3 regions of the Sphingomonas sp. NPDC019816 genome follow, and region 2 is predicted to be linked to each of the others. Evidence: predicted binding sites of a transcription regulator. Region 2 holds the regulator's gene; each other region holds the start of a gene.
What was found. The regulator LexA, encoded in region 2, represses DNA repair genes until DNA is damaged. The targets are predictions, from matches to a motif close to GTTCCNCNCTTGTTCT.
Positions count from the first base shown of each region.

Region 1: a site for LexA is predicted at 5,712-5,727, ahead of ACQKJZ_RS07550 (ATP-dependent helicase). Genes of this name have one in related genera too.
Region 3: a site for LexA is predicted at 7,686-7,701, ahead of ACQKJZ_RS03435 (LexA family protein). Genes of this name have one in related genera too.

Region 1 covers NZ_JBNNOB010000035.1:6,161-16,106, forward strand. Annotated here, with positions in the region: gene ACQKJZ_RS07520 (response regulator) at 1-130, opposite strand, end outside; gene ACQKJZ_RS07525 (pseudouridine synthase) at 240-1,568, shown strand; gene rsmD (16S rRNA (guanine(966)-N(2))-methyltransferase RsmD) at 1,568-2,104, shown strand; gene ACQKJZ_RS07535 (MFS transporter) at 2,095-3,369, opposite strand; gene ACQKJZ_RS07540 (inorganic phosphate transporter) at 3,434-5,074, opposite strand; gene ACQKJZ_RS07545 (UrcA family protein) at 5,206-5,514, opposite strand; gene ACQKJZ_RS07550 (ATP-dependent helicase) at 5,739-8,021, shown strand; gene ACQKJZ_RS07555 (glycine zipper 2TM domain-containing protein) at 8,120-8,704, shown strand; gene ACQKJZ_RS07560 (hypothetical protein) at 8,741-9,100, opposite strand; gene ACQKJZ_RS07565 (prolyl oligopeptidase family serine peptidase) at 9,194-9,946, opposite strand, start outside.
Region 2 covers NZ_JBNNOB010000014.1:16,852-26,797, reverse strand. Annotated here, with positions in the region: gene trpE (anthranilate synthase component I) at 1-438, shown strand, start outside; gene ACQKJZ_RS03645 (hypothetical protein) at 655-1,089, opposite strand; gene ACQKJZ_RS03640 (anthranilate synthase component II) at 1,271-1,885, shown strand; gene trpD (anthranilate phosphoribosyltransferase) at 1,882-2,877, shown strand; gene trpC (indole-3-glycerol phosphate synthase TrpC) at 2,874-3,650, shown strand; gene moaC (cyclic pyranopterin monophosphate synthase MoaC) at 3,647-4,114, shown strand; gene ACQKJZ_RS03620 (molybdopterin molybdotransferase MoeA) at 4,162-5,346, shown strand; gene lexA (transcriptional repressor LexA) at 5,402-6,082, shown strand; gene ACQKJZ_RS03610 (ComEC/Rec2 family competence protein) at 6,715-8,820, opposite strand; gene gltX (glutamate--tRNA ligase) at 8,954-9,946, shown strand, end outside.
Region 3 covers NZ_JBNNOB010000013.1:25,279-35,224, reverse strand. Annotated here, with positions in the region: gene ACQKJZ_RS03475 (efflux RND transporter permease subunit) at 1-1,285, opposite strand, end outside; gene ACQKJZ_RS03470 (efflux RND transporter periplasmic adaptor subunit) at 1,290-2,453, opposite strand; gene ACQKJZ_RS03465 (TolC family protein) at 2,450-3,712, opposite strand; gene ACQKJZ_RS03460 (hypothetical protein) at 3,762-4,199, opposite strand; gene ACQKJZ_RS03455 (cation transporter) at 4,196-4,816, opposite strand; gene ACQKJZ_RS03450 (MerR family transcriptional regulator) at 4,886-5,293, shown strand; gene ACQKJZ_RS03445 (SOS response-associated peptidase family protein) at 5,290-5,922, opposite strand; gene ACQKJZ_RS03440 (Y-family DNA polymerase) at 5,956-7,218, opposite strand; gene ACQKJZ_RS03435 (LexA family protein) at 7,222-7,653, opposite strand; gene ACQKJZ_RS03430 (four-helix bundle copper-binding protein) at 7,808-8,143, shown strand; gene copD (copper homeostasis membrane protein CopD) at 8,180-9,109, opposite strand; gene copC (copper homeostasis periplasmic binding protein CopC) at 9,111-9,482, opposite strand; gene ACQKJZ_RS03415 (hypothetical protein) at 9,603-9,875, shown strand; gene ACQKJZ_RS03410 (periplasmic heavy metal sensor) at 9,872-9,946, shown strand, end outside.

The sequences.
Region 1 (9,946 bases), on a different contig from region 2:
GGTCAACCGTCGCCACCACCTCGAATTCGGCATCGGTCAGGACATGTTCGGTGTCGAACGCGACCAAGGGTTCGTCTTCGACCACCAAGAGCCTGACCAGCCGTCGCTTCTTTCGCCCGAAGAGTCTCATTCCGTTCTCGGTCCGTCTGCTCAACCCGCTTCGCTGGCGTAACGCTTTGTCCCGGGGAAACGACGCAATTATTTTCCTTTGCGTGACACCCCATGTATCAGCACCCGATATGACATCAGAACATCGTATCGCGAAGCTGTTGGCAAGAGCGGGCGTCGCATCGCGTCGCGAGGTCGAACGCATGATCGCCGATGGGCGTATCGCGCTGAATGGCACCACGCTCGACACGCCCGCCACGCTGCTCAGTTCGCTCGACGGGGTGACCGTCGACGGCCAGCCGGTCGACGCGCCCGAGCCGACGCGCCTCTTCCTGTTCAACAAGCCCAATGGGCTGCTCGTCACCGAGCATGATCCCATGGGCCGCCCGACCATCTATGACCGGCTGCCCGCCGATCTGCCCCGCCTGATGCCGGTCGGCCGGCTCGACCTGAATACCGAAGGTCTGTTGCTGCTGACCACCGATGGCGGTTTCAAGCGGCAGCTGGAATTGCCCGCGACCGGCGTCGAGCGGACCTATCGTGCCCGCGCCTATGGCGACGTCACCCAGGCGCAGCTGGAGGAGTTGATCCACGGCATCGAGATTGACGGTATCCGCTATGGCCAGATCGACGCCAATCTGGAACGGCGCACGGGCGCCAATGTCTGGATTGAGATGACGCTGCGCGAGGGTAAGAACCGCGAGGTGCGGCGCGTCCTGGAGCATCTGGGCTTGCAGGTCAGCCGGTTGATCCGTCTGCGTTACGGCCCCTTCGTGCTGGAGGATCTGCCGAGCGGCGAGATCGGCGAGGTGAAGGGCTCGGCCATCGTCGAGTTCCGCAAGACGCTGCTCGGCGGTATCCCGGCCGACGCGATCAAGCCCAAGCCTCGTGCGGGGTTCCGCACGCCGCCCACACGTAGCAGGATCGAGCGTCCTGACCAGGCTGACGAAGCTGATGGGCAGCAGCGAAAACCGCGCGAACGTGGTCCGCGCGCGGATGCCGGGCCGCGTGGCGCGACGCGCGGTGAAAGGCCGAACCCATTGGGCAAGCGAACGCCGCGTGCTGACGATCGTCCCGGACGCGCGCCATTTGGCGACACGCGCCGCACGTCATCACCCACGGAAGGACGCGCCAAGTCGGTGGGGCAGCACGCCGCGCATCGTACTACCCGTCACGAGCGTCCTGAATCCGAGTCTGGGCGGCGGCCCTCGCCTGCTGGTGCGGAGCGCGGAGAGCGGAACGCGCGCTTCGGCGCCGATACCAAAGGACGCGCCCGTCCCTTCGGTGGGGATAGCGAACGGCCGACCGGTTCGCGCCCGACCCGCACCGGGGATCGTGGCGATCGTCCCGTCCGCACCGACGGCCCGCCATCGGGGCGCAGCGGTCGCCCGCCGAATGGCGGTCGTGGTGGCCGGCCAGGGGGAGGCGATCGGCCGGGTCGGCCCGGAGGGCGGCGCTGATGCGGGTCATCGCGGGGACATGGCGTGGCCGTCCGCTGGTCGCGCCCAAGGGGGACGTCACGCGCCCAACGGCCGATCGAACGCGCGAGGCGCTGTTCTCGATGCTGACGGCACGGATCGGCGATTTCGAGGGGCTGTCGGTCGGCGACTTCTTCGCCGGTTCGGGCGCATTAGGCATAGAGGCGCTGTCGCGGGGTGCCGGATCCTGCCTGTTCGTCGAACAGGATCGCGGAGCGCTCGACGCGCTTCGTGCCAATCTGGAGAAGCTGGGGGCGACCGCTGATGTGCGCGCGACCTCGGTCATGGCACTGGGGCCGGCGCGCCAGCCGCTCGACGTGGTTCTGATGGACCCGCCCTATGGCACCGGCGCGGGCAGCGTCGCGCTCGACAAGCTGGCGCGGCTCGGCTGGATCGGGCCTGGCAGCTGGGTCAGCATCGAAACCGCCAAGCAGGAGGAGGTGTCGGTCGCCGGCTTCACCGTCGACACCTCACGCGTGCATGGGAAAGCGCGGCTGACCCTTTTGCGTCAAGACTGAGCGGGGCCGCGCCCGCGCATGACCGCGAGGCCGGCCAGGCTCAACAGGCCGGCGGCGACGAGATAGGCGCCGACCCAGTTCAACCCGCCACGCTCGGTCAGGGCCTGGGCGGCGATCGGGGCCAGCGCGCCGCCGATGATGCCGCCCAGGTTGAACGTCATCGATACGCCCGTATAGCGCACGCCCGCGGGGAACAGCGCCGGCAGCCAGCCACCTAGCGGCCCATAGGCGAAACCCATCACGAACAGCGCGCCCGCCAGCCAGACGAACACGATGCCGAGCGATCCCGATCCCAGCATCGGCCCCATCACCAGGCCGATCAGGACGCATCCCGCAAACCCCAGCGCCAGCATCGCGGGCGCCCCGCGCCGGTCGGCCATCACGCTGGATATCACCACGCCCAGCGCCAGGAACAGGATCGCCACCAGTTGGACGCCCAGAAACGCCTCGCGCGGATAGCCGAGCGTACTGGTGCCGTAGCCCAGCGCGAAGGCGGTCGCGAGATAGAAGATCGCGAAGCAGGCGATCACCCCGCCCGTACCCGCCAGCAGCGCGCGGCCATGACCGCTGAGGAGCGTGGCGATCGGCACGCGCGGCAAGCTTTCCGCTTTCTTCGCTTCGGCGAAATCGGGCGTCTCGGTCAGGCGAAGGCGAACCCATAGCCCCAGCAGCACCAGCACCGAACTCGCGAGGAACGGCAGGCGCCAACCCCAGGCGCGGAACTGATCGTCCGTCAGTAGCAGCCCCAGAATGAGGAAAAAGCCATTGGCCAGGATGAACCCGACCGGCGCGCCGAGCGGGGGAAACATGCCCCAGGTGTTGCGACGGCCCGGCGGCGCGTTCTCGACCGCCAGCAGCGCCGCGCCGCCCCATTCGCCGCCCAGGCCCAGCCCCTGCCCCAGCCGCGCGAGGCAGAGCAGCAAAGGTGCGATCCAACCCGCCTGCGCATAGGTGGGCAGAAAGGCGATCGCGACGGTCGATCCGCCCATCAGCAACAGGCTGGCGACCAGTGTCGACTTGCGCCCGACCCGGTCGCCGAAATGACCAAAGGCGACCGCGCCGACCGGCCGCGCGATGAAGGCCAGCCCGAAACTGGCATAGGATAGCAAAAGCTGCGCCGTCGCCGAGGAGGCGGGGAAGAACAGCGGCCCGAACACCAAGGCGGCGGCCGTCGCGTAGATATAGAAGTCGTAGAACTCGACCGCCGTACCGGTCAGGCTGGCGAGCAGGATGTGGCGGTGCGACGGCGCGGCGGCATGGGTCATGCCGATGCTGGTGCAGAACCGCGCCGCCGTCGTAAACCCCTATCCTTGCGACCGCCGGGCGAAATCAGCCCGCTGCCATGCGCGTCAACCCCAGCAGCACCCAGTAGAGGAAGCCGGACAGGAGCATCGCGATGGGAAGTGTCAGAACCCAGGCCAGCGCCATATTGCGGATGGTCCGTTTCTGAAGACCCGCGCCGTTGGCCACCGACGCACCGGCGACGCCCGACGACAGGATATGGGTGGTCGATACCGGCGCACCGAATTGCTCGGCCAGCAGGATCGTCGAGGCGGCCATCAGCTCGGCCGAAGCCCCCATGCCATAGGTCAGATGCGTCTTGCCGATCCGTTCGCCCACCGTCACCACGATCCGCCGCCAGCCGACCATGGTTCCCAGGCCGAGCGCCAGCGCGACCGTCACCTTCACCCACAGGGGGATGTACCGCGTGCCCCGCTCCAGCGCATCGGCATAGCCGCCGAGCGAGTCGATCTCGGCCGCCGTGAAGCGACGCTTTGCGCCGTCGCTCTTGACCACCATGCGCGTGGTATCGAGCACGAGGTACATGTCGTTGCGCAGGTTGGGCACGACCGCAGCCGGCACCCGGCTGAATGTGCCGTAATTGTCGATCCGTTCGGCGATGTCGCGCGACAGCACCGACAGGCCCTCGTAAACCTGGGGCGTGTCGATCGTCTTCTGGCGGACGGCCTGTGTCACCACATCGCGGGCGCGTCCAGTGGGCAAGGTCGCGCCCGTACCATGCGCGGCATAGGCCGTGGAGGCGGCCTGCGCGCTCTGCACGAAGGCCGGCATCGCGCTCTCGGGCAGGGTACGGTTGAGCGCATAGGCGGTCGGCGCGCAGCCGATGAGGATGAGCATGATGAGGCCCATGCCCTTCTGTCCGTCATTTCCGCCATGCGCGAAGCTGACCGCCGTGCAGGTGAAGATCAACAGCGCCCGGATGCCACGCGGCGGCGGCGCGTTCCCCTCGGGTTCGCGATACAGCCGTTCGTCCTTCAGGAAGCGCTTCATGACGAGCAGGAGCAGCAGCGCGCCGACAAAGCCCACGACAGGGCTGAACAGCAGGGCCGACAGCACCTTGCGCACCTGCGCCATGTCGACGCCCGAGGCACCCGGAACGGTCGACAGCCACTGATTGGCCAGGCCGACCCCCAGGATCGATCCGATCAGCGCATGGCTGGACGAATTGGGCAGGCCCACCGCCCACGTCGCCAGGTTCCAGAGTATGGCAGCGAGCAGTAAGGCGAAGATCATCGCGAAGCCGCCCGCCGACCCGACATGCAGCATCAGGTCGATTGGCAACAGCGTGATGATCGAATAGGCCACCGCGCCGGTCGAGGTGACGACGCCCAGGAAATTGAAGACGCCCGACCAGACGACCGCCACCGGTGCGGGCAGCGAGTGGGTGTAGATGACGGTCGCCACCGCATTGGCCGTGTCGTGGAAGCCGTTTACGAATTCGAAGCCGAGCGCGATCAGCAGCGCGAGGCCGAGAAAGACGAAGACGCCGACCGCCATCGGTTCTCCGACACTCGCCGTATCGGCCGCCACGCTATAGCCGGCATAGGCCAGTCCCCCGACGAGCAGAGCCGCGAAAATCCATCGCCCGGACGGATGAAGACCCGCATCGAGCTTCGGTCCACGAACGCGGGATTCGGATTGCCCGCCGGCGAGCGCATAGGATGTCATGATGATTCTTGATGCGCCCGGGGGGTGACATTTTCATGACGGGGCGCCCGGTAGGACGCAACATCACGGACCAGAATGGGACAGCGGTACCGCAGCATGGTGGCACCGCCGTCCCAAGTCATACGCCGCCTTCAGCGTGCGCTGGCAAGGGCGACCGGTGCGTCAGAGAGGGCCGCGATCTGCACCGCGCCATTGGCGCGCATCTCGGCACGGCAACGCGACACATCGGCATTGCCCCGCACATCCTGGGTCAACGGGCCACAGGCGATGGCGGCGGCGCGGCGGATACGCGCGCCCAGCATCGCGCGGTGATCGGCGCGGTGGAGATCGAGGTCATGATGGCGAACGGTCACCCGGACCGTCTCGCGCATTTCGGCCTGGACGGAGACGGCGGACACGAGAAGAGACGCCGCGAATGCGGCGGACATGAACTTGGTCATCGGAAATGCTCCTGCAACGGATCATGCCCGTCACGGCCGCGTGGGCGCCCTGTCGCGCCCCGCCGCTCGTCGGCACCCGGCGTCCCTAGCTCCGTCCCAAGTCAATTTCGCGACGGCAGCGTAACAATGCCATGACGGCGTGTTGGGCACCGCCGCATCGTCCGAGGCGACAGCCAATGGTTGCCCCGCGCTCAAACGTTCCCTAACTGTTCGCGATGACCGCCATGACCCCCGATGCGCCCGCCAATCCGGCCGATTATCCCTATCTGCGCACGTTGAACCCCGCGCAGCGCGAGGCGGTGTTGACGACCGATGGGCCGGTGCTGGTGCTGGCCGGCGCGGGGACAGGCAAGACGGCGGCACTGACGGCGCGGCTGGCACATCTGCTCTATACCCGCAAGGCCTGGCCGTCCGAGATCCTGTCGGTGACCTTCACCAACAAGGCGGCGCGCGAGATGCGCGAGCGGGTCGGCCGGCTGGTGGGCGATGCGGTCGAGGGGATGCCTTGGCTGGGCACGTTCCACGCGATCGGTGCCAAGATGCTGCGCCGTCATGCCGAGCTGGTCGGCCTGCAATCCAATTTCACCATCCTCGATACCGACGACCAGCTGCGGTTGCTCAAGCAGCTGATTGTCGCGGCTGATATCGACGAGAAGCGCTTTCCCGCGCGCGCGCTTGGCGGGCTGATCGACGAATGGAAGAACAAGGGGCTGGTCCCGGCGGACATCGACGCCGGCGAGGCTGAACGCTATGCCAATGGGCAGGGCGCGGAGCTGTATCGTCAATATCAGGATCGGTTGCGCAGCGTGAACGCCTGCGACTTCGGCGACCTGCTGCTCCACATGCTGACCATCCTCAAGACGCACCGCGACGTGCTGGAGCATTATCAGCAGCGCTTCCGATACATCATGGTCGACGAGTATCAGGACACGAACAGCGTTCAGTATCTCTGGCTCCGCCTCTTGGCCCAGGCGCGCAAGAACATCGCTTGCGTCGGCGATGACGATCAGTCCATCTATTCCTGGCGCGGCGCGCAGGTGGAAAATATCCTTCGGTTCGAGCGTGACTTTCCCGGCGCCAAGATCATTCGATTGGAGCAGAATTACCGCTCCACACCCCATATTCTGGGGGCGGCATCGGGTGTCATCGCCAATAATGGCGGGCGGCTGGGCAAGACGCTGTGGACCGAGCTGGACGTCGGCGAAAAGGTCCGGGTTCTGGGCGTCTGGGACGGCCCGGAGGAGGCGCGGCGAGTCGGCGAGGAGATAGAGGGCGCACGGCGTTCGGGCACCTCCTATGGCGACATCGCCATTCTCGTCCGCGCCTCGCATCAGACGCGGGAGTTCGAGGATCGCTTCATCGCGATCGGCCTGCCCTATCGCATCGTTGGCGGCTTCCGCTTCTACGAACGCGCCGAGATCCGCGATGCGCTCGCCTATCTCCGCGTGGTCAACCAGCCCGCTGACGATCTGGCGTTCGAGCGGATCGTCAATGTCCCCAAGCGCGGCCTGGGCGACAAGGCGCTCGCCAAGATCCATCAGCTCGCCCGTGCCGAGGACCTGCCGCTGACCATCGCGTCGGCGCGTATCCTGGATACCGACGAGCTGACGCCGCAGGCGCGGCGCAGCCTGGGCAATCTGATCGGTGACATTGCGCGCTGGCGCGACATGGCGCGGGACCTGCCGCATGCCGAACTGGCGCGCCAGTTGCTCGACGAGAGCGGCTATACCGCCATGTATCAGAACGAGAAGTCGGCCGAGGCGGCGGGGCGGCTGGAAAACCTGTCCGAACTCGTCCGTGCCATGGAGGATTACGAGTCGCTCGGCGCGTTCCTGGAACATGTCTCGCTGGTGATGGACCGTGATGGCGACCAGCGCGAGCCCGAGGTGACGATCATGACGATCCATGCCGCCAAGGGGCTGGAGTTCGATACCGTCTTCCTGGCGGGATGGGAGGAGGGACTTTTCCCCTCGCAACGCGCGATCGACGAGGGGGGGACGCGCAGCTTGGAGGAGGAACGGCGCCTCGCTTACGTCGCGATCACGCGCGCGCGGCGCAAGGCGATCATCCTCCACGCCGCCAATCGCCGCATCTACGGCCAATGGACCTCCAGCCTGCCTAGCCGTTTCGTCGGCGAACTGCCCCCCGAGCATATCGACAGCGAGACGAGCATGACCGGTGGCGAGAGTCTGTGGCGCGCGAACTGGTCCGAACATGCCGACCCCTTCGCCAATGTCGCGCGCGGCACGGGGCGCGGACCGGGCTGGCAGCGCGCGGCGTCCGGTCAGGGTGGACTGTCCGCAAAGCCTGCCCGCATCGTCGAGTCACGCTCGCCATCGGTGGGCCTTGGTCAGAAGGGGCGCGACGACCTGAGCGTCGGGAACCGCGTGTTTCACCAGAAATTCGGCTATGGTGAGATCGCGATGATCGAGGGCAACAAGCTGGAGATCGATTTCGAGCAGGCGGGGCGCAAGCGGGTAATGGACAGTTTCGTCACCAAGGGTTGAGGCGACCGATCGCCGCCGCCGCGTTCAGGAACCATATCGCCTGACGGCCGTATCGAGTCGCCCTACCCGATTGTCGGGTCTTGAGAGGGATGGGATCGATGGGCTTTCGTCTGCACATCTTGGCGCTTGCCGGTGTCGCCGCTGTCACGGCCATGCCGGCCACCGCACAATCCGCCGCCGACGATGCGCGCTTCCGTGCGGCGCAGGCGCGGTTCGACCGGGAATATCAGATCTACCGGCACGAGGTGGATCGGTATCAGGCGGAACGGAGCGGTAGTTACTCGGAAAGCGGCCCGGCCTATGACGATGGTTATCGCCCCGCGCCGCCCCCTCCCCCGGTCGGCACCGGTCCCGGTGGGTATCGCGCGGCACCCCCGGTGCCGGCCGCCGGTTACCGTGCCGATGACCAGCCCTTCTACGATCCTGCCGGCGACTATCGCGACGGCGCGCAATATCGGGAGCGGGTGCTTCAGCCACAGGACCGGGTCTATGCGGGGACCGATGGCCGCTATTATTGCCGCCGCCCCGATGGGACGACCGGTCTCATCATCGGCGGGGCGGCGGGCGGCGTGTTAGGCAACCTGGTCGGTGGGCGCAGCAGCACGATCGCAACGCTGCTGGGTGCGGCGGGCGGCGCGCTGGCCGGGCGTTCGATCGAGCAGAACCAGGTGCGGTGCCGCTGATCGTACCTGACCGTCTGACGGCCCGCAGGTCGGGCGTCAGACGGGTTCGACCATCATCAGCGCGGCGTTGCGGTATTTGTCGGCGTCGCGCTCGAACAACGCGCTGATGGCGAAGCGACGCGGCGTCAGGCGCAGCGCGCCCAGGCCCGCCAGCTTGAACGTCCCCATCTTCTCCTCGCGCGGCGGTTTGCCGTCGCGCTCGACGGTGGTGGCGTCGACATAGAGTTCGTCATGGCGCGTGTAGATGACATGGGGCGCCAGTACCACTTCACCGCGATTGTACATGGCGGACACCGCCTGCATCTTCACGATGGCCTCGAAAATGATGGCGGGCGCGCCCGCCGCCGGCTCAGCCGGTCGGCGCTCGGTCGTCGACATATCGGTCATGCCTTGCATTTGCCCATCCTGCCGCAACGCAGCAAGAGCAATAATGTCCCGGTACCCCATGGAAAATGCCGGATGCGGCCCCGCCGCACCCGGTGACGCGGCTCAACGCTTGGGTGCGTCCATCAGCTTCTGGGCGAAATAGACCATTTGCTGCGCGCTCAGTCGGGCGCCCTGCGCGATGTCGGCATCGCCCGAATGGCCGCCCGCCATATCCTCATAGAACAGATACGGGATGCCATATTCCGACAGACGGGCGGCGAATTTGCGCGCATGCTGCGGCCCGACGCGGTCGTCCTTGGTCGTGGTCCAGATGTAAGGCTCAGGATAGGCCACGCCCTTGCGGATGTTCGCATAGGGCGAAATCCTGCGCAGGAACGCCGCCTCCTCGGGCACATCGACCGAGCCATATTCGTCCTTCCACGAATCACCCGCCGCTATCTTCTGATACCGGACCATGTCGAGCAGCGGCACTTGGATCGTCACCGCCTTCCATAGCTCGGGATGCTGGGTCAGTTCGACGCCCATCAGCAGGCCGCCGTTCGATCCGCCATATATGCCCAGCTTCTGCGGATTGGTGATCTTGCGGGTGAACAGGTCCTTGGCGACCGAAGCGAAGTCGTCATAGATGATCTGACGCTTGGTCTTGCGGCCCGCGTCATGCCATTTCGGTCCGAACTCACCGCCGCCACGGATATTGGCGAGGACGAACGCCCCGCCCCGCTCGGTCCAGATCTTGCCGGTCGAGCCTAGATAGGTCGGCAGGCGCGCGATCTCGAACCCGCCATAGGCGGTCATCAGCGTCGGCGTGGTGCCGTCCAGCTTCGCGCCCTTTGGAAGCACGACGAAATAGGGAAT
Region 2 (9,946 bases):
GGGAGCGTGCGGGTCACCGACAGCTACACGGTCGAGTTCTACAGCCATGTGATGCACATCGTGTCCAACGTCGTCGGTCGATTGGCGGACGACAAGGACGCGCTCGACGCGCTGTTCGCTGGCTTCCCCGCCGGCACGGTCAGCGGCGCGCCCAAGGTGCGCGCGTGCCAGATCATCGCCGAGCTGGAACCGGAGCGGCGCGGCGCCTATGCCGGCGGCGTCGGCTATTTCTCGCCCGACGGCTCGATGGACTCGTGCATCGTGCTCAGGACCGCCGTGGTCAAGGACGGCACCATCCATGTCCAGGCGGGCGCCGGTATCGTCGCCGACAGCGACCCTGCCTATGAGCAGCGCGAATGCGAGGCCAAGGCGGGCGCGATGCTGGCGGCGGCGCGCGACGCGGTGGCACGGGCGGGCGAAGGCGGTTTCGGGCAGTAAGCTACGGGGTGGGTGTGCTCGGGGGGCGGCATCGCCCGCTGCGAGAATTTCCATTCCGCACTGTTCCCCCGCGAAGGCGGGGGCCCAGTTCTCTTTTAGGACGCAATTATCAGCGGGCCCGCTTTCACAATAACCCGACAAAGACACTGGGCCCCCGCTTTCGCGGGGGAACGGCGGACTTACTGGGTTTCGGTTGGCAAACTCTCAGCGCCCCGCTTACTCTCCATCGGCCGCCGGTGGCGTCGCCTCCGCCCGGCGGGCGCGGCGTTCGGCCTGATATTGCTGGTTCCACATCATGCTGCATCCGCTCTGGCCGCCCGTGCCCACCGGCGAGCAGGTATCGGGGATGCCCCCCGCCACACGTCCGACCTGATCGATCGTCGCCGCGCGGTTGACCCAGCTCTGGTTCTGGGCGGGAATAGGGCGATCGTCGCGCAGGGCCTTGGGGATGCGATACGGTTCGTCGTCGCGGCCGCACACCACTACTTCATCGGCGGTGCTCTCCGGGCACTTCTGGTCACCGGTCAGCGTGACGTTGCGCACCCGCTTGGGCGGTTGACCGGTCGCGGCCTGCTGATCCTGCGGCGTCGCCTGGGCAAGGGCGCCCCCGGAGGACAAGAGCAGGGCGGCGATCAGAGCGGCACGAACCATGGCAACGGGACTCCTTTGACATCCTAACGTCAGACACGGCGCATGGCTCCATGCTGAATGACCTGCCCAGACGCCCGCATTCGGGCAGAATTACGGCCGCCCGCCTACCCGTGGCCCCGCCACCTGACCCATGGGTCAAGCGGGGCGTTGCACCGCCCGCGCGATCGTTTATGGCGGGGGAATGATCCTGGTCGTCGACAATTACGACAGCTTCACCTGGAACCTCGTCCATTATCTTCAGGAATTGGGCAGCGAGGTGGAGGTGGTGCGCAACGATGCGATCTCGGCGGGGCAAGCGCTCTCGTCGGGGGCGCAGGCTTTTCTCATTTCCCCCGGCCCCTGCACGCCGACCGAGGCCGGCGTCAGCCTGGACCTGGTCGCCGCCGCCGCCGATGCCGGCCGGCCGCTGCTGGGCGTGTGCCTGGGCCATCAGGCGATCGGCCAGCATTTCGGCGGGCTGGTCCAGCGTGGCGGGCTGATGCACGGCAAAACCTCGCCGGTGCTGCATGACGGGACCGGGCTGTTCCGCGGCCTCCCCTCGCCCTTCACCGCAACGCGCTATCACTCGCTGATCGTCAACGATGTGCCGGACGATCTGGTCGTCAACGCGCGCGCCGAGGACGGGACGGTGATGGGCTTCCGGCACCAGACGCTGCCGATCCACGGCGTGCAGTTCCACCCCGAAAGCATCGCCACCGAATATGGCCATGCGATGCTCGCCAATTTCCTGCGCGAGGCGGGCGTGGCGCATGACCTGCCCGAACGGCTGCGCCCCCCGGTCGGACACGCCGCGTGACGACCATCGCGCTCCTGCCCGATACGATCAGCCCGTTGTCGCGCGAAAGCGCGGCGGCGGCCTTTTCCGACATTCTCGACGGGCGCGCTGATGACGAGGCCATCGCCGCCTTCCTGATCGGCCTGACCGAACGCGGCGAAACCTCGATCGAGATCGCCGAGGCCGCACGCGCCATGCGCCAGCGGCTGATCCCCATCGAAGCGCCCGCCGGCACCATCGACGTCTGCGGCACGGGTGGCGACGGGCATCATACGCTCAACGTCTCGACCGCCGTATCGCTGGTCGTCGCCAGCCTGGGCGTGCCGGTCGCCAAGCATGGCAATCGCGCCGCTTCGTCCAAGGCGGGGGCCGCCGACACGCTGGAGGTGCTGGGCCTCGACATGCAGCGCGCCGGCGAGATGGCACAGGCCAGCCTGACGGATATCGGCATCGCCTTTCTTTTCGCCGCCAACCACCATCCCGCCATGGCGCGGATCACCCCCATTCGGAAACGGATCGCGCGGCGCACCATCTTCAACCTGATGGGGCCGCTCGCCAATCCGGCGCATGTCGGGCGGCAGCTGATCGGTATCGCCCGCCCCGATTATGCGACCGTCTATGCCGAGGCGCTGGAGCAGTTGGGGGCAGAGGCGGCCTTGGTCGTCTCGGGCGAGGAAGGGCTGGACGAACTGTCCGGTGCCGGTCCCAGCATCACCGTATCGGTCGGCCAGGTCGACGCGCCCCGCACGATCACGCCCGAGGATGCCGGGCTGCCCCGTCATCCCATCACCGCCATTCGCGGCGGCGACGCGCGGCACAATGCCGAGGCGCTTCGCCGTCTGCTCGCCGGAGAGCCGGGCGCCTATCGCGACGCGGTTCTCCTCAATGCCGCAGCCGCGCTGCTGGTCGCCGGGCATAGCGCCGATCTGGCCCAGGGGGCCGTGGCCGCCGCCCGCGCGATCGACAGTGGCGGGGCCGCAGCACTTCTCGATCGATGGATTGCCTACCGATGACGATGCTCGACCGCATCCTGGAAACCAAGCGCGCCGATGTCGCCGCGCGCAAGGCGACCATGTCGCACGCCGATCTCGATGCCCGGATCGCGAACGTATCGAAGCCGCGTGGCTTTCGTGCCGCGCTCGAGGCCAAGACCGGCCATGCGCTGATCGCCGAGGTCAAGAAGGCCAGCCCGTCCAAGGGGCTGATCCGCGCCGATTTCGATCCCCCCGCCCATGCTCGCGCCTATGAGGCGGGCGGCGCCGCCTGTCTGTCTGTGCTGACCGACGAGCGCTGGTTCCAGGGGGCCGACGCCTATCTGGAACAGGCCCGCGCCGCCGTGTCGATCCCGGTGCTGCGCAAGGACTTCATGGTCGATCCGTGGCAGGTGCATGAATCGCGGGCGCTGGGCGCCGACGCGATCCTGATCATCGTCGCCGCGCTCGACGATTCGCAGATGCAGGAGATCGAGGCAGCCGCCATCGACTGTGGCATGGACGCGCTGGTCGAGGTGCACGACGCCGCCGAGATGGAGCGCGCCACACGGCTCAAGTCACGGCTGATCGGGGTGAACAACCGTGATCTCAGGGACTTCTCGGTCGATTTTCAGCGTACCTATGATCTGATCGCGCACGCCCCCGCCGGTGCGACCTTCGTCGCCGAAAGCGGGCTGACCAGCCGCGCCGATCTCGATGCGATGGCCGAGCATGGCATTCGCTGCTTCTTGATCGGCGAGGCACTGATGCGGCAGCATGACGTCGAGGCGGCCACCCGCGCGCTGGTCGGATGACGGGCCTTACCCATCTCGACAACGAGGGTTCGGCCCGCATGGTCGATGTCGGGGCCAAGACCGTTACCCAGCGTCAGGCGGTCGCGCGGGGGCGGATCACGATGACCCCTGACGCCGCCGCTGCGATCGCTGCCGGCAGCGTCCAGAAAGGCGATGTGCTGGCCGTCGCGCGGGTGGCGGGGATCATGGCGGCCAAGAAGACCAGCGACCTGATCCCGCTGTGCCACCCGCTGCCGCTGAGCAAGGTCGAGATCGATCTCGCGCTCGACGACACCGGCGTGACCGTCACGGCGACCGCTGCGACCGCCGGGCAGACGGGCGTCGAGATGGAGGCGCTGACCGCCGTGTCGGCCACGCTCCTGACCGTTTACGACATGGCGAAGGCGCTGGATAAGCGCATGACGATAGGCGATATTCGCCTGTTGTCGAAGACGGGCGGTAAATCGGGCGACTGGCACGCCTGAGCCCCGGAACTTCAGGCGCGTCGGGTGCGTCCTTCGCGTCAACAGGAGTGACCGCCATTCTCTTACCCGTCGCCAAAGCCCAGCAGCGCCTGATCGCGCTGACGACCGATCGCCCCGTCACCCATGTCCCGTTGCGCGAGGCCGCCGGTCGCTGGGCCGCCGAGGATGTGCCCGCCCGCCGGACCCAGCCGGCGAGCGACCTGTCGGCGATGGACGGTTATGCGATCCGCTTCGCCGATATGCCCGGCCCCTGGACGGTGATCGGCGAAAGCGCGGCGGGGCGCCCCTTCCAGGGCCATGTCAGCTCGGGGCAGGCGACCCGCATCTTCACCGGCGCCGCGCTTCCCGAGGGCACGGACACGGTGCTGGTGCAGGAAGAGGCCGCGCGCGACGGTGACCGATTGATCCTGGCCGGCGAAGGACCGGCGCATCAAGCGCGTAATGTCCGCCGCAAGGGGCTGGACTTCACCACCAGCGACCGGCTGATCAAGGCTGGCGAGCGGCTGACCCCGGCACGGATCGCGGTGGCGGCAACGGGCGGCCATGCCACCCTGCCCGTTCGCCCGCGCGTTCGCGTCGCCATCGCCGCCACGGGCGACGAACTTGTCGCGCCGGGGGCGGGCGATCTCGCCGCCCTGCCCGAATCCAATGGCGCGATGCTGGCGGCGATGCTGGCCGACTTGCCGGTCGACATCATCGACCTGGGGATACTGCCCGACAATCTCGATCGGCTGCGCGAAGCCTTTGCTGGTGTAGATGCCGATCTGCTGGTTACCACGGGTGGCGCCTCGGTGGGCGATCACGATCTGGTCCAGCCCGCGCTCAAGGCGGCGGGGGGCAGCATTGATTTCTGGCGGATCGCGCTTCGGCCGGGCAAGCCGATGATGGCGGGCCGGCTGGGTCGCGCGGTGGTGCTGGGGTTGCCCGGCAATCCGGTGTCCGCCTTCGTCACCGCCATCCTGTTCGTCAAACCGCTGATCGCGCATCTGGCCGGCGCGGCCGATCCTTTTCCCGCGCCCATCCCCGCCGTACTAGGCGAGGATTTGGCCGCCAATGGGCCGCGCATCGACTATCTGCGCGCCGCGATGATTGACGGGCGCGTCCATGCCGCCGCCATTCAGGACAGCTCGATGCTGCTGACGCTTGCCCGTTCGACGTGCCTCGTCATCCGTCCACCGCATGCGCCGCCAGCCAACGCGGGCGACTCGGCGGAAATCCTGATGCTCGCTTGACGCAAGCCAAAACGTTCCATATAGGTTCCACGTCTGTTCTGGACGGAGGATCGCGATGCTCACCGCAAAGCAGCATGAGCTTGTCTGCTTCATCAATGACCGATTGAAGGAAGCGGGCGTTTCGCCCTCCTTCGAGGAGATGAAGGAGGCGCTGGACCTCAAGTCCAAGTCGGGTGTCCACCGCCTGATCTCCGCGCTGGAGGAACGCAATTTCATCCGCCGCCTGCCCAACCGCGCGCGGGCGCTGGAAGTGCTGCGGATGCCCGACCGTCCCGAAAAGTCCATGGCGCCGGCGCCGGTCGATACGAATGTCCGCGCGCCTGCGGGACGTAGCGTCGCGGAGCCCGCCAATGACGTGGTGGAGATCCCGCTCCATGGCCGGATCGCCGCCGGTGTACCGATCGAGGCGTTCGAGGGCAGTTCGACGCTGGCAGTGCCCGCCGCGCTGCTCGGCTCGGGTGAGCATTATGCCTTGGAGGTGTCGGGCGACTCGATGGTCGAGGCCGGCATCCTGGACGGCGACTATGCGCTGATCCGCCGCACCGACGTGGCCCGCGACGGCCAGATCGTCGTGGCGCTGATCGACGATGCCGAGGCGACGCTGAAATATTTCCGGCGCGAAGGCTCGATGGTCCGGCTCGATCCCGCCAACCGTGCTTATGATCCGCAACGCTATGCCCCGGCGCAGGTTCGGGTGCAGGGCAAGCTGTCCGGTATTTTACGCCGCTACGAGTGAGCGGCGTCGATGGCAGCGTGTCTGGTGCACCGTTGCCATGGAGCCGTAGCCAGACTTGTTCCGGCAGCGCGTAGCGTGGGGTCGGAATGGCCTAGCCGCTAGTTGGTGGATCGTTCGAAGGACTGCTTTCCATCGGACTTCGCGGTCTTTGACGGGAAGTTCGCTGGCCCCATATTCTCCCTACCTCGCATTGCGTTGGAAGCGGTCCGCGACGTTCGTCCGAACCGCTCCGGCAAAGGCCGGGGTCCAGCTGTTCGGCTCGTCCACTAGACCGCGATGACATAGCTTTCAATCAATACGAGCCCCTCCCCTTCAGGGGAGGGGTTGGGGTGGGGCATCGCCGCGAACGGCTCGGCACGTGGAAGCGCCCCACCCCCGGCCCCTCCCCTGAAGAGGAGGGGTGGGTTCGTTTCATGTCATCCTCCTCTAAGCTACCGACGTTTCCCTAACAGATCCCGGCCCCCGCCGGGCTGGCGTGGCGGTTTTGCCATGATTTTCTCCCAGAGGAGATGACGGGCCGAAAGCGAAACCGGAGAATGTCTTCGCTGCGCGACGGGATCGTCGACCGGTCGGTGCCTCAAGCGGTGGATGCCCTCAGGACGGCTTGCACAGGCGGCTTAAATTGCCGAACCTCACCTTGAAGGTCGCCCTTCGGCCGAAGGGCGCCGCCACGGATGTCCGTCACCCGGGCTGTTGACCGTCTCGACGCGCGCCGGATCGAACCACACACTTACCCCACCCGTCTTGCGTAAGGTCGCGGCGTCGAGTTTCAGCCAATAGGGCTGGCAGGCGTCGGGCAGGCGCCGATCGGCGATCATGACGTCGACCGTGCCACACAGCGCAACCAAGCTGCGCCAAGGCACCGTATAGCCGCTGCGGGTCGCGGCGATCCGCCATGATCGCCCACCCATGGTCATACGCGTGAGGCAAACGTCCGCCCCGCACCGGGCCACGGGCTGATCGGATAGCGCCGCCAGATCGGCTTGCAATCCGCTCATCTCCGCGAGCGTGGTCCGCATATAGTCGCCCGCGCGCTCGCGCAGCAGCGCCATCCCCGCATCGGTTCGGATCGCGGCATGACGCCCGTCACCGGTGACGATCATGTCCGGCGCGCGGGCGACGAGCATGCCGCCCACGCCCAGCAGGATGAGCGGCACCCCCAGCCATCGCCCCCGCGTCCGCCACAGGGCCAGCCACAGCCCCCCGGCAATGGCCAATCCGAACGCCCGATCGGACGACACCGGCACCGCCATCGCCGAACCCGGCAATCCCGCGACATGATGCGCCAAGGAGAGCAGCAGGCCCAACGCCCAACCGAGCAACCGCCAGAACGGCCCCGCCAGCCCCAACGGCTCCAGCAAGAGCGCCAGGATCTCGATCGGCATCGCGACGAAGGTCGTCCAGGGGATCGCGACGATATTGACGAAGGCCCCGTACAGCCCCGCCTTGTGGAAATGATGGATGGCGATCGGCATCAGCGCGGCCTCGACGACCAACCCCGTCACCAACAGCCCACCGCCGCTCCGCAGGGCCGACCAGCGCCAGTCGGGATGCGGCCCGAACCAGCGCCGCATTGCGGGATGCTCGTGCAGGGCGATGATCGCGGTGATCGCGGCGAAGGACAGCTGGAAGCTCGCGCCCATCAGCGCCTCTGGTCGGAACAGGAGGACAAGCACGGCGCCCGCCGCGACCAGTCGCAAGGTCACCGCCTGTCGCCCCATGGCCAGCGCCACCAACACCAGCATCGCGGCGACGCAGGAGCGGATGGTGGGCACCTCCGCCCCGGTCAACACGGTATAACCCAGCGCCGCCAGCGCCCCGGCCAGCGCACCGACAAGCGGCAATCGCGCCCGCAGCGCCAGCCACGGCCACAGCGCCAGCAGCCGAATGGTCATCGTCATCACGATGCCGACCACCGCCGTGATGTGCAGTCCGCTGACCGATAGCAGGTGGGCGAGCCCGGCGCGGCGCATCGCCTCCGCATCCGCCTGCCCGATCGCGCCGACATCGCCGGTGGCGAGCGCGGCGGCGATCCCGCCTGCGCCACCGCCCACCCGCTCGCTGATCCGGCGCGACAGACGCTGGCGCAGGCCGTCGCTCCGGTCCGCCGCGCGCAGTACCGTGACGGGTGCGAAGCCCCGCCCGGTCGCGCCGATCCCCTGGAACCAGGCGGCGCGCGCGAAGTCATAGCCACCGGGCGCGATCGGGCCCGCCGGCGGCATCAACCGCGCGCGCAAACGGATGAGGGCCCCCGGACCCAACCCGCCGGGAACGTCGGTATCCGCCAGCGATATCCGAATACGCGGCGGCAGCACGACCGCCCGCCCCCGTCCGTCGCGCGCCGCCAGCGGGCGAAGCCTCACCCGCACCATCCGCCGCGCGGCCAGCCGATCCACCCCTTCGACCCGCCCGGCCACGTCCGCCACCACCGGCCGCACCAGAACGGGCAACGCGACCGATTCGGCGCGCAGCCAGGCCAGCGACAGCCCGGCCATCAGCAGCAACGCCAGTCCCCCGACCATCCGGGCCAAGCGGCCGCCGTCCGTCACAGTCGCGGCGGTCACCGCCATCGCGGCCGACAGACACAGGAACGCCGTCCAGGCGCGCGCATCGGGCAGCATGAACCATGCGGCGATGCCAAGCCCCAGTCCGACCGGGGTCCAGAGCGGTATCTGCGTTCGCTCCGCCTCGGCCCATCGCTCCGCGCGGTCGCGCCCGGTCCGCCAGTACAGGGACATGCCGCCCGACCATGGCATTTGGCGGCGCGGGCGCTTGATGCTAGGGGCTGCGGCGGCTGAATGGGCCATCGGATTTCATGATTGGGAGTATGCTCGGTTGAGCGCAACAGATGATATCGCCGCCAAAGGGGTCGTGACCCGTTTCGCGCCCTCGCCGACCGGCTTCCTCCATATCGGCGGCGCGCGCACCGCGCTGTTCAACTGGCTGTTCGCCCGTCACCATGGCGGCAAGTTCCTGCTGCGTATCGAGGATACCGACCGGGTCCGCTCGACCCAACCGGCGATCGACGCGATCCTGGACGGCATGCGCTGGTTGGGCCTCGACTGGGACGGCGAGGCGGTGTTCCAGTTCGCGCGCGCCGATCGCCATGCCGAGGTCGCGCACGAGATGATGGCGCGCGGCCACGCCTATCGCTGCTATATGACGCAGGACGAGATCACCGCCCAGCGCGAGGCTGCGCAGGCCGCCAAGCAGCCCTTGCGCATCCGCTCGCCGTGGCGCGACGCCGATCCCGCGACCGCACCCGAAGGCCAGCCCTTCGTCGTCCGCCTGCGCGCGCCGCGCGAGGGGTCGGTAACGATCGACGACCAGGTGCAGGGCAGCGTCACCGTCCAGAATGCCGAGCTCGACGACCTCATCCTGCTGCGGTCGGACGGCACGCCGACCTATATGCTGGCGGTGGTGGTCGACGATCACGACATGGCCGTCACCCATGTCATTCGCGGCGACGATCACCTCAACAACGCCTTCCGCCAGTTGCCGATCTACAAGGCGATGGACTGGCCCGAGCCGATCTATGCGCATATCCCGCTGATCCACGGGTCGGACGGGGCCAAGCTGTCCAAGCGCCACGGCGCGGTCGGGATCGAGGCCTATCGCGACGAGATGGGCATCCTGCCCGAAGCGCTCGACAATTACCTGCTCCGCCTCGGCTGGGGCCACGGCGATGCCGAGATCATCGCGCGCGAGGATGCGGTGAAGTGGTTCGACCTCGCCGCCGTGGGTAAGGCGCCGTCGCGCTTCGACATCAAGAAGCTGGAAAATCTCAACGGCCATTATATCCGCGAGGCCGATGACGCCCGCCTGGCGGAGCTGACCGCCAAGCGCATGGGCGTCGAGAATGTC
Region 3 (9,946 bases), on a different contig from region 2:
CGATCAGGCCGAAGTCGAGTGCGCCGAGGCTCATCAGATTGGCGGACACACCAGCGCGCAGCATGCCGGTGGCGGTGAGCAGCATGGTGATGGGGATTACCATGGCCGCGATGAGCGCCGCCCGGAAGTTGCCGAGCAGCGCGAACAGCACCACGATGACCAGCACCGCCCCTTCGGCGAGATTGCGCGCCACGGTCGTGATCGTGGAGTCGACGAGGCGGGTGCGGTCCAGCACCGGCTTGACCACGATGTCGGTCGGCAGCGACCGGCCGACTTCCTGTAGTCGTTCGCCGACATCGGTCGCGACGGTGCGGCTGTTCCCACCGATCCGCATCACGGCAGTACCGACCACGACCTCGTGGCCGTTTTCGGATGCCGAGCCGGTGCGGATACCCTGGCCCGCCTTCACGGTCGCAACCTGGCTGAGCAGGACGGGCACCCCCTCGCGTGTCGCGACCACGGTGCGCGACAGCTCGTCGGCCGTCCGCACCCGCGCATCCGAGCGGACGAACAGCCCTTCGCCGTTTCGATTGATTGTGCCCGCGCCGATACTCGTGTTGCTGCGTTCGAGTGCGGTTGCGAGGTCCTGGACGCTGAGCCGCATCGAGGCCAGGCGCTGCAGGTCCGGAGTGACCAGGTATTCACGGTCGAAACCACCTAGCGAGTCGACGCCCGCGACGCCTTCCGTGCCGCGGAGCTGCGGCGCGACGATCCATTCCTGGACGGTGTGGAGGAAGGTCGCCTTATCCCGCTCATCGACAAGGTGCTCGCCTGCCGGCGTGATGTAGCTGCCGTCGCGCTGGAGCCCCGGCTCACCATCGCGGTGCTTCACATGGTTGCGTTCCTGAAACTCCACCGTCCACATGAAGATGTCGCCGAGACCAGTGGCGATCGGACCCATCTCGGGCATGACACCCTGCGGGAGGCGATCCTCGGCCATCCGCATCCGCTCCGCGACCTGCTGGCGGGCGAAATAGATATCGGTCGCATCGGTGAAGACGGCCGTGATCTGGGCAAAGCCATTGCGGTTGAGCGAGCGCGTATAGGCGAGCCCCGGAATGCCCTTCAGCGAGGTTTCGATGGTGAAGGAGACCTGCCGCTCGATCTGATCGGGCGACAGCGAGGGCGCCAGCACATTCACCTGAACCTGGTTGTTGGTGATGTCGGGCACGGCGTCGATGGGAAGGCGCTGAAGAGCGAAAACGCCCGCAAGCGCGGCGACGAGGGTGAGCAGCAGGACGAGCCAGCGCCGCTCGACCGAGAAGGTGACGAGGCGGGAGATCATGGGCTCAGTCCATGTCCATCTCGCCACCCTTGCCGAGTTCGGCTTTCAGGGTGAACGAGTTCGTGGTGGCGATCTGCTCCTGGCCGGTCAGGCCGGAGCTGATGATGACCTGGTCGCCGTTGCGGCGACCCGTCGTAACCGGCACGGCGCGAAAGCCGGTCGGCGTTCGGACGAAGACGACCGTGCGGTTCTCGACGCTCTGCACCGCCGTCGACGGCACCGCGATGCTCCGGTCTCCGGTCGCGGGGAGCATGAAGCTCGCGGTGACCGGTTCGCCCACGCGCCACGTACCCCCGCCATTGTCGAGCGTGGCGATGACCTGGACGAGGCGGGTGCTCTCATCGAGCGCCGGCGAGACGAACGAGACCCGGCCTTCCTGCCGACGACCGGCAGCCGTCACCTCGACGCGCGTCCCGGGCCGGATGCGACCGGCATCCGCCGGCGACACCGATGCCGCGATCGTCACGCGCGACAGGTTCGCCACCCGGTATAGCTCGGCATTTGCATCGACCGTCTGGCCGAGCACCGCGGGACGCGCGATCACCTGCCCCGAGATCGGCGAGCGCATGGCGATGCGATTGAGCGCACCACCCCCGCCCCCCGTCGCGCCGAGCTGCTGCTGCGCCAGGCGCAGCGCGATATTGGCTTCGGTCGCCGCGGTGCGGGCCGCGACCAGATCCTGCTCGGGCGACACGCGCTCGGCGAACAGTCGCTGCTCGCGCCGGAGGTTCGATTGCGCGAGCGCGGCGCGCGCGCGGGCAGCTTCCACCTCCGCCTTCAGCGAGGCGGCTTCGCGGCTCTCGATCACCGCGATGGGATCGCCCTGCCTGACGGACTGGCCGAGATTGCGGGTGAGCGCGACGAGGCGCCCGCCAATCGTCGCGGAGACCACTTGGACGCCCTGAGGATCGCCTTGGACGAGCGCGGGCAGCTCAATTGCGCCCGCGACGCCGCCAATGGTGGGACGCCCGACCTCGATGCCAGCATCGGCAATCTGTCGCGCGGAGAGCGTCACCGCGTCCTTGTCGGCCTTCTTCTCGCCCCCCTCGCCCTTCTCCACCCCTTCCATGTCGGCCATGTCGTCGGCCTTCTTCTCGCCCCCGCCGCAGGCGACGAGCGCGAGTGGAAGCAATGCGGACAGCAGCATCCGCGCGTGATTGTTCTTCATCGTGCGTCCTTCGCGTCGGTAGGCGCCGGGGCGGCGAGCCGCTCGAGCCGGGCCTGTGCGTCATGGTAGGCTGCGAGTGCGTCGATCGCGGCCGCGCGGGTGTCGGCGAGCGTGCGCTCCGCCTCGAGGAGGTCCAACTGCCCGAATTTGCCCTCACGGTAGCCGATCCGGGCGATCCGGGCGGCTTCCTGCGCCGCGGCGAGCGTCGGCCCCGTAGCGTTGCGCGCGGTGGTGGCGGCGTTGGCAACGTCGGCTTCAGCGGATGCGATGGCCTGTTCGGCGTCGAGCAGCGCGACCCGGCGTTGTGCATCGGCTTGGCTGCGCTGTGCCGAGGCCAGGTCTACCGCGGCGCGGCCGTTGTTGAACAGCGGCAGCGGGACGGAGACGCCGAATACCGCAGCCGTGTCGTTGGTCGCTTCCAGCCGGCGCGCCGACGCGCTGACCGTCACATCGGGTATGCGCTGGCTTCGGGCGAGCCGAACCTGCGCCGTAGCGGTCGTGAGGTCCGCCTGTGCGGCCGCAGCGGCCAGGCTGCCTTCACTGCGGACCGGCAGACGTGGCCCCGCGCCTTCGATCCGCGCGAACCAGGCGGCGTCGAGGGTCGAGGCACCGCGCCCGATCAGCCGGGCGAGGTTGCCGAGCGCGACCTGCGCCGAGCGTTCTGCCCGCTCGGCCGCCCCTTCGGCATTGAGCCGGGCGACGTCGGCGCGCTGCTCTTCGAGCGGTGACGCGCGCCCTGCCGCGACGCGGACCCGGGCGGCGCGCAGCACCTCGGCCGCGATCCCCACCTGCTCGCGGGCTGTCGCGGCGCGGCGCTGGCCTGCCACGGCATCGTTATAAGCTTGCGTCACGCGCAGCCGAAGGTCGGCTTGAGCGATCGCCGCATCGAGCGATGCGCGGTCGAGCTGCGCTTCGGCGACGGCGACCCGGGCCGATCGCTTGCCGCCAAGTTCGAGCGGCAGGGAGAGCCCGACCGTTGTTTCGGACGAGCGCAGCCCACGGTACATGCCGGTCCCGGCGACATTCTCGGTCATGGCGTCGAGCGAGGGATTGGGCCGCAGGCCCGCGACCGCACGCTGCGCCTCGGCCGCCTTGATCCCGGATCGGGAGGCCTCGATCGCGGGCGACACGGCGCCTGCCGCGGCAAGCGCTTCGTCGAGGGTCAATGACGGTGCCGCCGCCTCGGTGTCCTGTGCCTGTGCCGACGAGATCGCCGCACAGGCTGTCGCGGCCAGGACGGCCGCCATCACGCGTTTCATTCCAAATGCTCCTGACGAACGGGGGTCAGGGCGCCTGAGCGCCCGCGCGTCAGGCCTGTGGTGGTCGCAGCGCCGCATCGCCCTGGTGCGACAACCAGAGCGGCGCCGTTTCATGCGTAAATCCGACCGGTCTTGGAGGCAGCGCGATGGCCACGCGGCTCTCGCCCGGCGTCGCCACACAGTGACCGTGGCAGGCGGCGTGATGATGCGGGAAATTCTTGTCCGCGTCGGCGGGGACCTGATCGCAGTCTACCGCGACATGCATCGCCATCTCGGTCTGCGGGACATCGATGCACGTGCCGTTCCCGCCGGCGTTCGCCGTGCCGGTCCAGCCGACGAGCACCAGCATCAGACATGCGACGAAGGGCAGCATCGCGCGAAGCCAGCCCTTCCGCCCCACCTTTCCGGTGCCGAGGTGACGCGGCCGTCGAGATCCACTCTTGCGGCGTGCCCGTGCGATCTCGGAGGTCCGATCGAGCGCCGTCACCCTTTTTCACCCATCTCGGCGAGGGCACCGCGCGTGATTTCCCAGGCCGAGTGTAGAAACAGCAGTGCGATAACGCCGGCAACGGCGAGGTCGGGCCACGCCTGCCCCGTCCACGCGACCAAAGCGGCCGCCGCGATCACCGCGATGTTCGCGACCGCATCGTTGCGGCTGAACAGCCAGATTGCCCGAACATTGGCATCGCCTTCACGGAAGCGAGAGAGAACCAGCGCTGCACTGACATTGACGATCAGGGCAACCACCCCGATCCCGCCCATCAGCTCGGCCTCTGGCGCCACTGCGTTGAGCGCGCGCCAAGCGGCGAACCCGATCACTCCTAAGCCGAGCGCGCCGAGAAAGAGTCCCTGTGCTAGCGCGATCCTCGACCGGGCCTGCGCGGTCCACCCTAGTGCGATCAGGCCGAAGAGCGAGATCGTCCCATCACCGATGAAGTCGAGGGCATCGGCCTTGAGCGCTTGGCTGTCGGCGACAAACCCGCCGACGATCTCGATGAGGCCGAAACCCAGGTTGAGTAGAACGACGATCCAGAGGGCGCGACGATACGCGGGATCGTTGATCGCACTGCGATCCGGAACTGAGCAGCAATCGCTGCAAGCCATGCGTCGTCGCCCTTCGAGTATTCGATGCGACGGCCTATATGGACCCTGTAGTTGGTACAGGGTCAAGAGATGAATGCACTGACGATCGGCAAGCTCGCGGCCGCAACGGGCACGAAGGTGGAGACCGTCCGCTATTACGAGCGTGCTGGACTCATCGCTCCCCCTGCGCGGACGGATGGAAACTACCGCTCTTACCGTCCGGAGGATCTGGAGCGACTGCGCTTCATCCGCCGCACGCGCGATCTTGGCTTCTCACTAGACGAGGTGCGAGCGCTGTTGAACCTGGCCGCGCAGCGCGATCGTGATTGCGGCACCGTAGACAAGCTCGCCACGCATCACCTGGAAGAGATCGACCGCAAGATCGCGGACCTGACCGCACTCCGTCGCGAACTGGCCAGCGCGATCGCGAGCTGCGCCGGCGGTACGATGGCTGACTGCCGTATCCTGGAAGCTTTCGCCCCTAACGCGAGCGGTTAGCGTTCGTTACGACGGGTCGGGAACACCGGTCCGCGCACCGTCATCCGGTCGGGATCGTAGGGTTTTTGCAGGCCAACGATTTCGTCATAGGAGCCGCGCAGCCACGTATCGATGTCGCTCGGCTCAAGGATCGTGATCATCGCCTTGGGGTGGATCGGCGCCACCAGCGAATTGGGGTTGCACGTCACCATCGTGAAGCCGTTGCCGCCCTCGGTACGCTGCCAGAAACCGGCGACCGCGAACACAGGCTGATCGGTCACGCCGAACCACATCTCCCCCTTCAGCGGTGGTTTGCCGTCACCCAGATCATGCTTGTCGGGCGTGAACTCGCAGAACTCGGTCAACGGCACCAGACAGCGGTTCTCCGGCTTCTCTGCCAGCCTGCGCCATTGCGGGAGGCCGAGCTGGCGCACGTTGGTCATCGGCCACGCCGCCTTCCCGCCGAGCACGTCCCAGGTCATCACGTCCCAGGCTCGCTCCCCGCCCTGTTCGCGGATGACATAGTTGCGGCTCTTGGGGCGCAGCTCGCGCGGGTCAAACCGGTTGTCGCGGGGCCGCTCGCTAAACAGCTTCGCGGCCGATCCCCATAGGGTTTCGGGCTCATTCGACATGCGGGCGCGATTACACATGGCGTCCCGATATACCGATCCGGTCCGCGCCGACTAGCGAGCTACCGGGATCTCCCCGATGCGCGTCGTCCAGGCCGGGCTCTTCTGCGACCGCTTGGTGTCGAACGATCGCCCCCCACAGCCCTGCGCCGCAAGGATGACTGTGTTGCGACCGTAACGGGCGTTCAACCCGTCCATTGCGGCGAGAAGCCCGGGTGCCTTGGGGTCAGCCGTCGCGAACAGGTCCGCTTGCCCCTGCCCTTCCGGGGACAGGTCTTCGAGCAGGACGCCGCACTTGGTGTAAACCCCGCCGGGCTGGAACATCGTCTCCATCATCTTTCCCGCGATGCCGACGATAACACGGGGGTCGTTGGTCGGAGGCGACAGGCGTGCCGATCGCGACGCGGAGGGCGGGTTCGGCTTGTATCGGGAGCCATGCGCGAAGGCGATCAGGCGGCTCGCCGCCAACCCTTGCGCACGGATTTTCTCCGCCGCACGCGCCGCGCGTCGCGCCATGGCTTCGCGCAGTTCGGGCAGCGCGGTTACAGGCTCCCCGAACTGCCGCGTAACCGCCGTCGCCTTGAGCGGTTCGGGGGCAACCTTGAAGTCGTCGCATTCGATCCCGCCCAGTTCGCGCACGAGGCGTTCGAGCACCACCGTTCCGATATCGCGCGCGACCGCGGGCGGCAGCGCCGCCAGGTCCGCCGTGGTTTTCACGCCGAGGGGGCGAAGCCGCGCTTCGAGTGCGCTCCCGATCCCCCACACCTCACCCACCGGCCAATGCTCGAACAGCCGCCGGCGCAGTTCGAGGTCGTGCAAGTCGACCACGCCGCCCCAGACCTTCTCGGTCGCCTTGGCGAGGGCGTTTGCCACCTTGGACAGCGTGCGGGTCGGGCCGAGCCCGATCCTCGTCGGCAGGCCGACCGATCGGGCGATGTCCTCGCGAACCCGATGGGCCGTTCCCACATCGCCGAGCCCGTTCGCCAGTGCCGGCAAGCGGAAGAAGCTCTCGTCGATCGAGTAGATCTCCACCAGGTCGGAATGATCGGCGATGACCGCGTTGAAGCGGCGGTTGAGGTCTGCATACAGCTCATAATTGCTGGATCGCAGCTGGATGCCGTGACGCTTGATCCGATCCCGGATTTTGAAAACGGGCTCGCCCATTCGGACGTGCAGCGCCTTGGCTTCCTCGCTCCGCGCAACGGCGCACCCGTCGTTGTTGGACAGCACGATGACCGGCACGCCGCGCAGCGAGGGGTCGAACAGCCGCTCCGCGCTGACGTAGAAGTTCGCGACGTCGACGATTGCCCACGACACCGGCTAGCGCCGGTAGTCGCGGACGCCGGTCCGCACCACACCCCAGATTTCGACACCCTCGGCCGAGGTCGCCTCATAGCATTGCCGGCTATTGCGCGCCTCCAGGAACATGGCCCCGGAGCGCCGGACGAGCTGGCGGCAGACAAAGCCACCATCGACGATCGCGATCACGATATGGCCCTCGACGGGGCGGGTATCGCGGTCGACGACCACCACGTCGTTGTCGTGGATGCCGGCCTCGATCATGCTGCTGCCGCTGATCCGGAACACGAAACTGGCCGCCCGATCGAGCCGGAGCAGTTCGATCAGGCTTATCCCGTCATCTTCCCAATCCTGGGCGGGGCTCGGAAAGCCGGCTCCTGCTGCGCCGACGATGCGGAGAACGGTTCCCTGCGGCACGTCGGCGAGCGGGACCGGCTGCATCAGTGGCAGCATATGATTCCCTTCGCGCCCTTGTAACGCGTGAAGGAACGAAAAGTGAACGGGTTACATGCGCCGTTCGGCGCATCGGTCGATCGGACTCCCGGTGAGGGCCGAGGCGACGAGGCGCGTATTCCCCCTTGAGCGGGGGCTCACGCGGAGATCACCGATGCACGATCATATGAGCGCCGAGATGCAGGCTTGCATGGACGCCTGCCACCACTGCCATGTCACCTGCCTGTCGATGACCACCCAACACTGCCTCGAGGTGGGCGGGGCCCACGCCGCGCCCGACCACATCAAGATCATGCTCGATTGCGCGCAGATTTGCGCCACCTCGCTCGATTTTATGGCGCGCGGGTCCGACCAGCATAAGCTCGTTTGCGGCATCTGCGCCCGGATCTGCCGAGCTTGCGCGGAGAGCTGCCGGGGTCTCGACGGCATGGAAGACTGTGTCGCCGCGTGCGAGCGCTGCGCCGACGCATGCGAGAAGATGGCCGCCTGATCGGCGATGGGCGGGCGGCGATCGGCCGCCCGCTCCTTACATCGCCGTTGCGGGAGGCTCGAGCATCCCCAGCCAAGCAACCAGCGCCAGGATCGTGACGGCACAGCTCGCCTCGATCGCGAGGCTGCGCCGCAGAGCACCGAGCGCAGCCCGATGATCGCGCGCGGCAACTGAGCGCTCGAACGCCGGCGTCAGCCGAAAGCGATTGAGGGAGGCCAGCCCCAGCATCGCGCCGAACAGCGCCAGCTTGGCGAGGAGGAGCTGGCCGTACAGGGAGGTGGGAAGTCTTGGCAGATTGCTGGCACCGACCAGCAGCCAGCCATTCACCAGACCCGTCACAACGATCGTGCCGACAACGATCGTGCCGACCATACCGAAGCCGTGCAGCGCCCGGTGGGTCAGTCTGAGATGCGCGACGTCGACGCGAGCTGCCGGCCGCACCACGAGCAGCGTCAACCCGAGCAGTGCACCGACCCAGGCGCCGGCCGCCAACAGGTGCAGAATATCGGCCAATAGATGGACCCAGCCCGTCGCGCCCTCATCCATCGCGCCATGGCCCGTCCAAGCGAGCGTCGCGAGCGCAATGCCCGCCGCGAGCACCACCAGGCCGAGCGGCGCGGTACGTCCCGCCGCGATCAGCGCGGCGATCACGGCAACGATCAGCGCGACCATGCGCGCTTCCCACGCCGTGCCCGTCGCGGACCCGGTAAGCAGCATCCCGATCGCTTCCCAATCGATCGGCCACGCCGGCGCACCTGCCATCGCCGCTGCGAGGAGGACGAGCGCGATGCCGGAAAACAGAAGGCCGAGCAGCCCGGTCCCCACCAGCCAGGGGCGCAAGGCGAGTGCGTCTGCGCGCTCCCCGGCCTTGAGCCCGTAGAGGCTGAACGCCGACAGGCCGAACAGCCCGCTCAACGTCGCATAAAGCGCGAAGCGGACCCCGATCAGCGGCCAGTCGGCGTCCACCTCACTTCACCGCGAAGGCGAAGTTGCCGGACACCCGATGCGTGTCGGCCGAGACGACGTGCCATGCGACGCTGTAGCGGCCCGCACCGAGCGGCGACTTGGGCACCACGACCAGCGTTCGACCGTCGGGTGCAACCTGGGTGGTGGCTGCAACCTTCATCGGCGGGTGCGTGGCGCCGCCATGGCCCGTCATCATCAGGTCCGCGCCAGAGAATTTCGGCATCAGCTTCTCGCTGAACTGCAAAGCGACACGCGCGGGCTTGGCAACGGTCGCGTTGGGCGCGGGTGAGGCCACAACGAGCTTCGGGTGAGCCTGCGCCGCACTGGCGAGGCTCAGGAGAGCGAGGGCGGCAGGAAGGGCGAGACTACGCATGAGGTACTCCGACGAGGTTCGTGCACCCTTCTACGCGGCGCGCTGCCCGACCCCTCACCAGCTGTTGAGGGATGATGGGCAGCGATGCGTATCCGGTGATAGAGGGGCGGAGTGGAAAGCATGGACGATCTAGACAGAGCATTGGCGCGACTAGCGGGCGCACCCGCCCCGGCCGCGTTGGAGGGTATCGAGGACCAGATCCTCGCACGGATCGGCAGCCGCCCCGCCGTGCGCGGGGCCGGGCTCGGGATCGGTGTGATAACCGCCGCGGCGCTCGGTATCGGGATCGTCGGTGCCGAGCTGCCCGCGACGGCAAGCCCTGCTGTCTCGCTCGCGCCGCTCGGCGGAGCCTCCCCCCTCGCTCCTTCCGCGTTGCTGATCGGCGAGCCATGACCTCGACCAAGCGGGTTGTCCTGTGCGCCTTGCTCGCCTTCCTGGCAGCGATTGGTGGTGTCTTTATCGGG